Regions from separate parts of the Pseudomonas simiae genome, predicted to be linked through region 2. Evidence: predicted binding sites of a transcription regulator. Region 2 holds the regulator's gene; the other holds the start of a gene.
What was found. Region 2 encodes sigma-54, which starts transcription at its own class of promoters, with help from an activator protein. Its sites were predicted from a motif close to ANTGGCATNNANNTTGCTNT; they were not measured.

Region 1: PF1751_RS21005 (circularly permuted type 2 ATP-grasp protein) is a predicted target of sigma-54. The motif match lies at 2,132-2,151, and genes of this name have one in related genera.

What each region holds. Positions count from the first base shown of each region.
Region 1 covers NZ_CP010896.1:4,644,422-4,649,178, reverse strand. The annotation lists gene PF1751_RS21025 (YkgJ family cysteine cluster protein) at 1-228, shown strand, start outside; gene PF1751_RS21020 (START domain-containing protein) at 270-875, shown strand; gene PF1751_RS21015 (hypothetical protein) at 979-1,215, shown strand; gene PF1751_RS21010 (ribonuclease E inhibitor RraB) at 1,429-1,770, shown strand; gene PF1751_RS21005 (circularly permuted type 2 ATP-grasp protein) at 2,184-3,593, shown strand; gene PF1751_RS21000 (alpha-E domain-containing protein) at 3,598-4,548, shown strand; gene PF1751_RS20995 (transglutaminase family protein) at 4,545-4,757, shown strand, end outside.
Region 2 covers NZ_CP010896.1:972,746-977,502, reverse strand. The annotation lists gene lptA (lipopolysaccharide transport periplasmic protein LptA) at 1-392, shown strand, start outside; gene lptB (LPS export ABC transporter ATP-binding protein) at 392-1,117, shown strand; gene PF1751_RS04340 (RNA polymerase factor sigma-54) at 1,303-2,796, shown strand; gene hpf (ribosome hibernation-promoting factor, HPF/YfiA family) at 2,872-3,177, shown strand; gene ptsN (PTS IIA-like nitrogen regulatory protein PtsN) at 3,188-3,652, shown strand; gene rapZ (RNase adapter RapZ) at 3,655-4,512, shown strand; gene PF1751_RS04320 (HPr family phosphocarrier protein) at 4,529-4,757, shown strand, end outside.

The DNA.
Region 1 (4,757 bases), 2.5 Mb from region 2:
TGCTGCATCGCCCCCTCCATCAGTTCGCCATTACCCGGAATGCCACAGGGCAAACCGGCAGGCGAACGCTGCCTGCACCTGTCGGTCGAACAACTGTGCCTGCTGTTCGGTCAGCCGGAGCGACCGGCGGTATGCAGTGATTTCAAGGCGAATATCGAGGTCTGCGGCACCGACCAGGCCGATGCGATCCGTTTGATCGGCTGGTGGGAGCAAATGACGGCGGCTTGATGGGCTTTACTATCGGAACTTCAACAATAAGGAATACAACAATGGGTTCGCTGAAACGAATGGCTGTGTTGTGCGGTTTTACGGTGTTGTTTGCTGCCACTGCCCAGGCTGAGGATTGGCAAGTCGCCAAGGACGAAGACGGTATCAAGGTGTCCCTGAGCGAAATTGCCGGCTCCAAATACAAGGCGTATCGCGGTGTAACGGTGATCAAGGCGCCTGTGGCAAAAATCGTCGCCCTCCAGGACGACGTAGCCGGTGCCTGTGCCTGGATCCACGAGTGCAAGTCCCAGAAGCTGGTCGATAAGAAAGGCGACGAGAGTTGGACCTACACCCAATTCAAAGCCCCGTTTCCCGTGACGGACCGTGATTCCTACCTGCATATCACCACGACCAAGGCGGCCGACGGCACGCTGACGCGTAAGCTGGAAGGTGTGCCGACCTACAAGCCTGAAGAAAAAGGCTACGTACGTGTCGCCCAGGTCGACGGCTTCTGGAAGCTGGTGCCCAAAGGCGACAACCAAACCGAAGTCACCTACCAGGTGCACACCGAGCCAGGCGGCAGCGTGCCATCGTGGCTGGCCAACAAGTTCGTGGTGGACGCACCGTACAACACCTTGAAAGCCTTGAAAGAACGCGCTGAAAAGTAAGCGCAGTTGATCAGGTGTCTCCTACCTTGGGTGGAACGTTTGCCGAGCCCCCAAGGTCCAGATAGAAGTAAGCCCACACCCGGGTTTTATCGAGGAGGCACCGATGCAAAAGTGGCAGATTACCTTCGTTGATGATCACGGCGTGAAGTCCGTCGAGCAGTTCACCTGCGACCAGAAGCCCAGCCTCGAAGATGCGGCACACATGATTCGCAACAAGTTGGTGCCCGTTGCCGCCGAACTCGATCTCAACGACTTCGAAGGCCGCCAGCCCGAACCTACGCTCAAGATCCTCAAAGACCAGAACGGTATCCAGATCCTCGACATCTCTCCCGCCGCCTGAACATTCCCTGTACACCCTTAAAACCCCTCTGGTGGAGGCGAAAGCTTCGCGCTACTCTGCAAGGGAGATCAGCGAATGAATCGCTAGGTTCTGGTCTTGTCAGCTACATGCTTGTTTTCCAGCGGTGAAGTTATTGCCGTAGTTCCCACGCCAGTAAGGCGTGGGCTTCGGGAAGCACGGAAAGTCTATCCATCAATTCGAGGAGCACTTTTCATGAGCACAGCCTATCAAGAAGACATCAGCACCAACGTCCTGCGCCGCATGAAAGAAGGCGGCTTCGACTTCTCGCGTTTTCACCCCATCGAGTTCTACGCCATTTTCCCGGATGAGGAACGTGCGCGCAGGGCTGCGGGTGAGTTTCGTGGGGAATCCCTGAATGCCCAGGTCAGTGCGCGCGACGACGGCGCCTGGTACCTGGAGCTGAGTAAAATCATGTCGGCCACCTACGATGGCATAGGAGACTTCGAGCAGGACTTCGGGGCGGTGGTCGAGCCGCTGGGCGGGATCATCGAGGGATGGGGCGTGAAGCAGGAGGTGCGTGGGTTACCCATGTAGCAGCAGTTTATGAGCAGCACAGCGTGTCGGCTGACCTTTTGGGTCGGCCGATTTTGTTTGTGCAGCATGCTCAACATCGCCCTCACTGCTACACGTTGCAGGGCGCAAAAAAAAACCACCCAAGAGGGTGGCTTAAAGGGAAGAGCGGTTCGCTGAAGCGCTAGGACGTGTCCTGTTCAGCAGATGGGACCATTATCCGCAGACTTGGCCAGGCAGTGAAATCAACTCTGACTATGCTGTTGATAGTCAAAGCCCGCATTGCGATGAAGCGTCGGGCGGTGCACCGGGCATTCTGCGCACCAGGACGGTGCGACTGGATTCTGGTTGTAATTCAACTCACTGATTTTCAAGTGTTTATGCCGCTGGCACGGGCCTTGCGATGGTTCTTTCGCCCGGGTGACAAGGAGTTCGGCATGATCCGCACTTATTACGATGAAATGTACGATGGGGCAGGCCAGGTCCGGCCTCATTACCGCGAGTTCGCGCGCTGGTTGGCCGACACCCCTGATGATCTGTTGGCCCAGCGCCGACGCGAGGCCGATTTGCTGTTTCACCGCGCCGGGATCACCTTCACGCTTTATGGCGACGAGCAGGGCACCGAGCGGTTGATTCCTTTCGATACCATCCCGCGCAGTATTCCGGCCAGCGAATGGCGGATTGTCGAGCGCGGCTGTATCCAGCGGGTCAAGGCGCTGAACATGTTTCTCGCCGATCTGTACCACGAACAGCGCATCATCAAGGCCGGAATCATTCCCGCCGAACAGGTGCTGGCCAACGAGCAATACCAGTTGGCGATGCAGGGCTTGGACCTGCATCGTGACCTTTATTCCCACATCTCCGGCGTCGACCTCGTACGCGATGGTGACGGCACCTATTACGTGCTCGAGGACAACCTGCGCACACCGAGCGGCGTGAGCTACATGCTCGAAGACCGTAAGATGATGATGCGCCTGTTCCCCGAACTGTTCGCCGCCCAGCGCATCGCGCCCATCGACCACTACCCCAACCTGTTGCTGGACACCTTGAAAAGCTCCAGCCCTCTGGATAATCCCAGCGTGGTCGTGCTGACGCCGGGCCGTTTCAACAGCGCGTTCTTCGAACATGCCTTTCTCGCGCGAGAAATGGGCGTGGAACTGGTGGAGGGCGCCGATCTGTTCGTGCGCGATGACCGTGTCTTCATGCGCACTACCGACGGGCCCAAGGCCGTGGACGTGATCTACCGCCGTCTCGATGACGCGTTCCTCGACCCATTGGCTTTCAATCCGGCGTCCATGCTTGGTGTGCCGGGCCTGCTTGCGGCCTATCGCTCGGGTAATGTGGTGCTGGCCAATGCAATTGGCACCGGCGTGGCGGATGACAAGTCGGTATACCCTTTCGTCACCGAGATGATCCGTTTTTACCTGGATGAAGAACCCATCCTGAAGAACGTTCCGACGTTCCAGTGCCGTAAGCCCGACGAACTGTCCCACGTGCTGGCCAACCTGCCCGACCTGGTGGTAAAGGAAACCCAAGGCTCCGGCGGCTACGGCATGCTGGTGGGCCCAGCGTCCACCGTTGCGGAAATCGAAGCCTTCCGCGCCCGTATCAAGGCCAAGCCCCACGCCTATATCGCCCAGCCGACCCTGTGTTTATCCACGTGCCCGACCTTTGTCGAAAACGGCATCGCGCCGCGTCATATCGACCTGCGCCCGTTTGTGTTGTCCGGCAAGGAAACCCGTGTCGTGCCTGGCGGCTTGACCCGAGTGGCACTGCGCGAAGGCTCGTTGGTGGTCAACTCGTCCCAGGGCGGCGGCACCAAAGACACCTGGGTGGTCGAGGACTGATGCCATGTTGAGTAGAACTGCCTCGGATCTGTACTGGATGTCGCGCTACCTGGAGCGTGCGGAAAACCTCGCACGCATGCTCGATGTCAGCTATTCGCTGTCGCTGATGCCCCAGGACGGGCGTGGCGATGGCCTGCACGAACTGGCCATGCCGCTGTTGATCACCGGCACCCTGGAGGATTACCACGAACGTCACGGTGAGCTGCACGCCGAACGCCTGTTGCACTTCTTTGCGCTGGATGCTGCTAACCCGGCCAGCATCTACAGCTGCCTTGGCGCCGCGCGGGCCAGCGCCCATGCGGTGCGTGGGCGAATTACCGCCGACATGTGGGAAAACATCAACGCCACCTGGCTGGATATTCGCGATATCGCCCAGCAGGGCTTGAGCCGCTATGGCATGAGCCGGTTCTGTGAGTGGGTAAAAGAGCGTTCTCATCTGTTCCGCGGTGCCACCTACGGCACCATCATGCGTAACGATGCATTTCGCTTCATCCGCCTGGGCACTTTCATCGAGCGTGCCGACAACACGCTGCGCCTGCTGGACGCCCGCTATGAAATGGCCGGCGACCGTGCCGACGCCGTCACCGATGACACAGCGCACGCCTACTATCAGTGGAGCGCCTTGTTGCGCGCGTTGTCGTCGTTCGAGGCCTACACCGAGATCTACCGCGATGCGCCCGGCGCGCGGCAAGTCGCCGAGTTGTTGCTGTTGCGCGCCGATGTGCCGCGCTCGCTGCGCGCCTGCAGTGAAGAGATCGACCAGATCCTGGCCAGCCTGCCCGGCCTCAACGGCCGGCCGGCCCAGCGCCTGGCCGCCGAGATGGACGCGCGCCTGCGCTTCACCGCCATCGATGAAATCCTCGAGGAAGGCCTGCACGCCTGGCTGACCGACTTTATTCCCCTGGTCCGCCAATTGGGCGACGCCATCTACAGTTCCTACCTGGAGGCGGCATGAGACTCTCCATCAGCCACGAAACCACCTACCACTACGAAGACCAGGTGCGTGCCAGCATCCAGTACTTGCGCCTTACGCCCCACGACAGCGAGCGCCAGCGCGTACTCAGCTGGCAGCTCGACCTGCCGCGCCCGGTGCGTGCCCAGGTGGATCCGTTCGGCAACATCCTGCATGTGCTGACCTTGGATGAGCCCCACGACGCCATCATC
Region 2 (4,757 bases):
TCGCCACCTACACCGGTGGCGTGATCATTACCCAGGGTTCGATGAAGATCACCGGTAATACGGTGACCCTGACTCGCACCGCTGCCGGCGACATCGACGTGGTGACTTCCGTGGGCAACCTGGCTTACTTCGAACAGAAGCAGTCGCCTACCGACACCGGCCCGATGAAAGGCTACGGCAAGACCATCCAGTACCACGCCCAGCAGAACCGCATCGTGCTGATCGATCAGGCCAAGGTGCTCAGCCCCGATGGCAACTCCACGGAAGGCGAGAAAATCACCTACGACACCGTGAAACAGATCGCTAACGCCGGTCGTGCCAATGGCAGCAAGGTCACTGCACCACGCCCACGCATCGACATGGTTATCCAGCCGAAGAAGAAGGCCGAGTAATGGCAACCCTGAAAGCCCAGCATCTGGCCAAGGCCTATAAAAGCCGTCAGGTCGTGCGCGACGTCAGCCTGTCGATCGACAGCGGCCAGATCGTCGGCTTGCTCGGCCCCAACGGTGCCGGCAAGACCACCTGCTTCTACATGATCGTCGGCCTGGTCCAGGCGGACCAGGGTCGCGTGCTGATCGACGACCTGGACGTGAGCCACCAGCCGATGCACGGCCGTGCACGCGCCGGTATCGGCTATCTCCCGCAGGAAGCGTCGATCTTCCGCAAACTGTCGGTCGCCGATAACATCATGGCGATCCTCGAGACCCGCAAGGAACTCGACCGTGACGGCCGCCGCAAGGAACTGGAAAGCCTGCTGCAGGAATTCCACATCAACCACATTCGCGACAACCTCGGCATGAGCCTGTCCGGTGGTGAGCGTCGTCGTGTGGAAATCGCCCGCGCCCTGGCCACTGCCCCCAAGTTCATTCTGCTGGACGAACCGTTTGCCGGCGTCGACCCGATCTCGGTCGGCGACATCAAGCAGATCATCCATCACCTCAAGGCCAAGGGCATTGGCGTGCTGATCACTGACCACAACGTCCGTGAGACCCTCGATATCTGCGAAACCGCGTATATCGTCAACGATGGCCAACTGATCGCCGAAGGTGACTCGGCCACCATCCTGGCCAACGATCTGGTCAAGGAAGTGTACCTGGGTCACGAGTTCCGCCTGTAAACACCGTGGTGTCACGGCCGTTTGCCGAGGTGCGCGGGAGTCAATGAAAACCTCCGGATTTTTATTGTTACCGCGCTCTAGGCAAAGCCCCCGACATCAGGCATATAATTTGCTTATGTTTGGCGCTCACGCGCCCTGTCGTGGATGGCGCATTGCGCCGGCGAATAAGGTGTTAAGCCCCTGCCATGAAACCATCGCTAGTCCTGAGAATGGGCCAGCAGCTGACGATGACACCGCAGCTGCAACAGGCCATCCGCCTGCTCCAATTGTCGACCCTGGACCTGCAACAGGAAATCCAGGAGGCCTTGGAGTCCAACCCGATGCTCGAACGCCAGGAAGAAGGCGACGACTTCGATAATGCAGACCCGCTGGCCGATAACATCGAGCAAAAACCCAATTCCGACGTGCAGGAACCCTCCTATCAGGAAACCGCCCCTACGGTGGATAACCTTGAGGAAGGCGATTGGAACGAACGCATCCCCAACGAGCTTCCCGTCGACACGGCCTGGGAAGACGTCTACCAGACCAGCGCCAGCAGCCTGCCCAGCAATGACGATGACGAGTGGGACTTCACCACCCGCACCTCCGTTGGCGAGAGCCTGCAGAGCCATCTGCTCTGGCAACTGAACCTGGCGCCGATGTCGGACACCGATCGCTTGATCGCCGTGACCCTGATCGACTGCATCAACAACCAGGGTTATCTGGACGAGACGCTTGAAGAAATTCTTGAAGCCTTCGACCCGGAACTGGATATCGAGCTGGACGAGATTGAAGCCGTCCTGCACCGCATCCAGCAGTTCGAGCCCGCCGGCATCGGCGCACGCACCCTCAGCGAATGCCTGTTGCTGCAATTGCGCCAACTGCCGGCCAAGACGGCCTGGCTCACCGAGGCCCAGCGCCTGGTCACCGACTACATCGACTTGCTCGGCAGCCGCGACTACAGCCAGTTGATGCGCCGCATGAAGCTCAAGGAAGACGACCTGCGCCAGGTCATCGAGCTGGTACAGAGCCTCAACCCGCGCCCAGGCTCGCAAATCGAGTCGAGCGAAGCCGAATACGTAGTCCCCGACGTCATCGTACGCAAGGACAACGAGCGCTGGCTGGTAGAGCTGAACCAGGAGTCGGTGCCGCGCCTGCGCGTCAACCCGCAATACGCCGGTTTCGTACGTCGCGCCGATACCAGCGCCGACAACACCTTCATGCGCAACCAGTTGCAGGAAGCGCGCTGGTTCATCAAGAGCCTGCAAAGCCGCAACGAAACCCTGATGAAAGTGGCCACTCAGATCGTCGAGCACCAGCGCGGCTTCCTGGAATACGGCGACGAGGCGATGAAACCGCTGGTACTGCATGACATCGCCGAAGCGGTTGGCATGCATGAATCGACGATTTCCCGGGTGACCACCCAGAAATTCATGCATACCCCACGGGGTATTTATGAACTGAAATACTTTTTCTCCAGCCATGTCAGCACCTCCGAAGGCGGTGAATGCTCGTCCACGGCGATTCGCGCGATCATCAAAAAACTGGTTGCTGCGGAAAATCAGAAAAAGCCATTGAGTGACAGTAAGATCGCTGGTTTACTGGAGGCACAAGGCATTCAGGTCGCCCGTCGAACCGTCGCCAAGTACCGCGAATCCCTTGGGATCGCGCCTTCCAGCGAGCGTAAGCGTTTGATGTGACGGGCGGGCCACAGCGTTCCAGTGGCAGGTAGTCCTACCTGCCGCTTTATGCACTGGCAACGAAGGAGAAGCTGTATGCAAGTCAACATCAGTGGACACCATGTAGAAGTCACCCCTCCATTGCGCGAATACGTCGAGCAGAAGCTGAAACGGCTTGAGGGTCATTTCGACAAGATCACCAATGTGCAAGTCATCATGAAGGTCGACAAGCTTCAGCAGAAAATTGAGGCGACTCTCCAGATACCCGGTGGCGAAGTAGTCGCCAATGCCGAGCATGAAGACATGTATGCATCAATCGACTTGCTCACAGACAAGCTTGACCGCCAACTTAAAAAGCATAAGGAAAAGAATCTGAGCCTGCTTCAGGGCACAGGTCGTTAACTCTCCCCCCATGATCCGACTTGAAACCATCCTGACCCCCGGCCGTTCCCTTGTGAACGCGCCGGGCGGCAGCAAGAAGAAAGCCCTTGAGCAAATTGCCAACCTGATCAGCCGCGAAGTGCCTGAACTGGAAATGCAAGATGTCTACGAGGCTCTGATTGCCCGTGAGAAACTCGGTTCCACCGGTTTTGGCAACGGCATCGCCATTCCCCACTGCCGCCTCAAAGGCTGCGAGACCCCAGTCAGCGCCCTGCTTCACCTGGACGCTCCCATCGATTTCGACGCTATCGACGGTGCCCCGGTCGACCTGCTGTTTGTACTGCTGGTCCCGCAGGCTGCCACCGATGCGCACCTGGAACTGCTTCGGCAGATCGCCAGCATGCTCGACCGCAAGGACGTACGCGACAAACTGCGCAGCGCCAAAAGCAACGAGGCGCTTTACCAGGTTGTCCTGGATGAACAGAACGGGCAGTAATCATGCGCTTGATCATCGTCAGCGGCCGCTCCGGCTCGGGTAAAAGCACCGCCCTCAACGTTCTTGAGGACAGCGGTTTCTATTGCATCGACAACCTGCCCGCCGGCCTGCTGCCGGAATTGGCGGAACGCGCGTTGATCCACACCGAACTGGCTCAGCCTCTGGTTGCCGTTTCGATTGATGCACGCAACCTGCCCAGCCACCTTGAGCGATTCCCGCAATTGCTCGAGGAAGTGCGGGCCAAGCATATCCATTGCGATGTGCTCTACCTGGATGCCGACGAAGAGACTCTGCTCAAGCGTTTCTCCGAAACCCGTCGGCGCCACCCCCTCAGCAGCCCTCACCGTTCCCTGGCGGAAGCCATTGAAGACGAAACCAAGCTGCTGGGGCCGATCATTGACCTCGCCGACCTCAAGATCAACACCACCAGCCTCAACCTGTACCAGTTGCGCGACGCCATCAAGCTGCGCCTGCTGAACCAGCCGGAGCCAGGCACCGCCTTTCTGGTCGAGTCGTTTGGGTTCAAGCGTGGCATGCCGGTGGACGCCGACCTGGTGTTCGACGTGCGCTGCCTGCCCAACCCCTACTGGAAGCCGGAGCTGCGTGAGCAATCCGGGCTGGACCAGGCCGTGGCCGATTACCTGGCCGCGCAACCGGATGTGGAGGAAATGTTCCAGGACATTTCCAGTTACCTGCTCAAATGGCTGCCGCGTTTTGCCGCCAGCAATCGCGCCTATGTCACCATTGCCATCGGCTGCACCGGCGGGCACCACCGCTCCGTCTACCTGACCGAGCGCCTGGGCCAGGTGTTGCAACAAACCCTCAAGAATGTCCAGGTCCGCCACCGCGACCTTAGCTGAAAGGAACACCTTCGCGATGCCCGCTCTGGAAATTGAAATCATCAACAAACTGGGCCTGCACGCCCGTGCCTCGGCCAAATTTGTCGGTGTCGCCGGGCAGTTTCCCTGCCAGATCCGCGCCGGTCGTACGCCGGAATCCATGGTCGATGGCAAAAGCATCATGGCCATGATGATGCTGGCTGCCGGCAAGGGCACCAAGATTCACTTGAAGACAGAGGGCGAGCAGGAAGACGAAGCGATGGCCG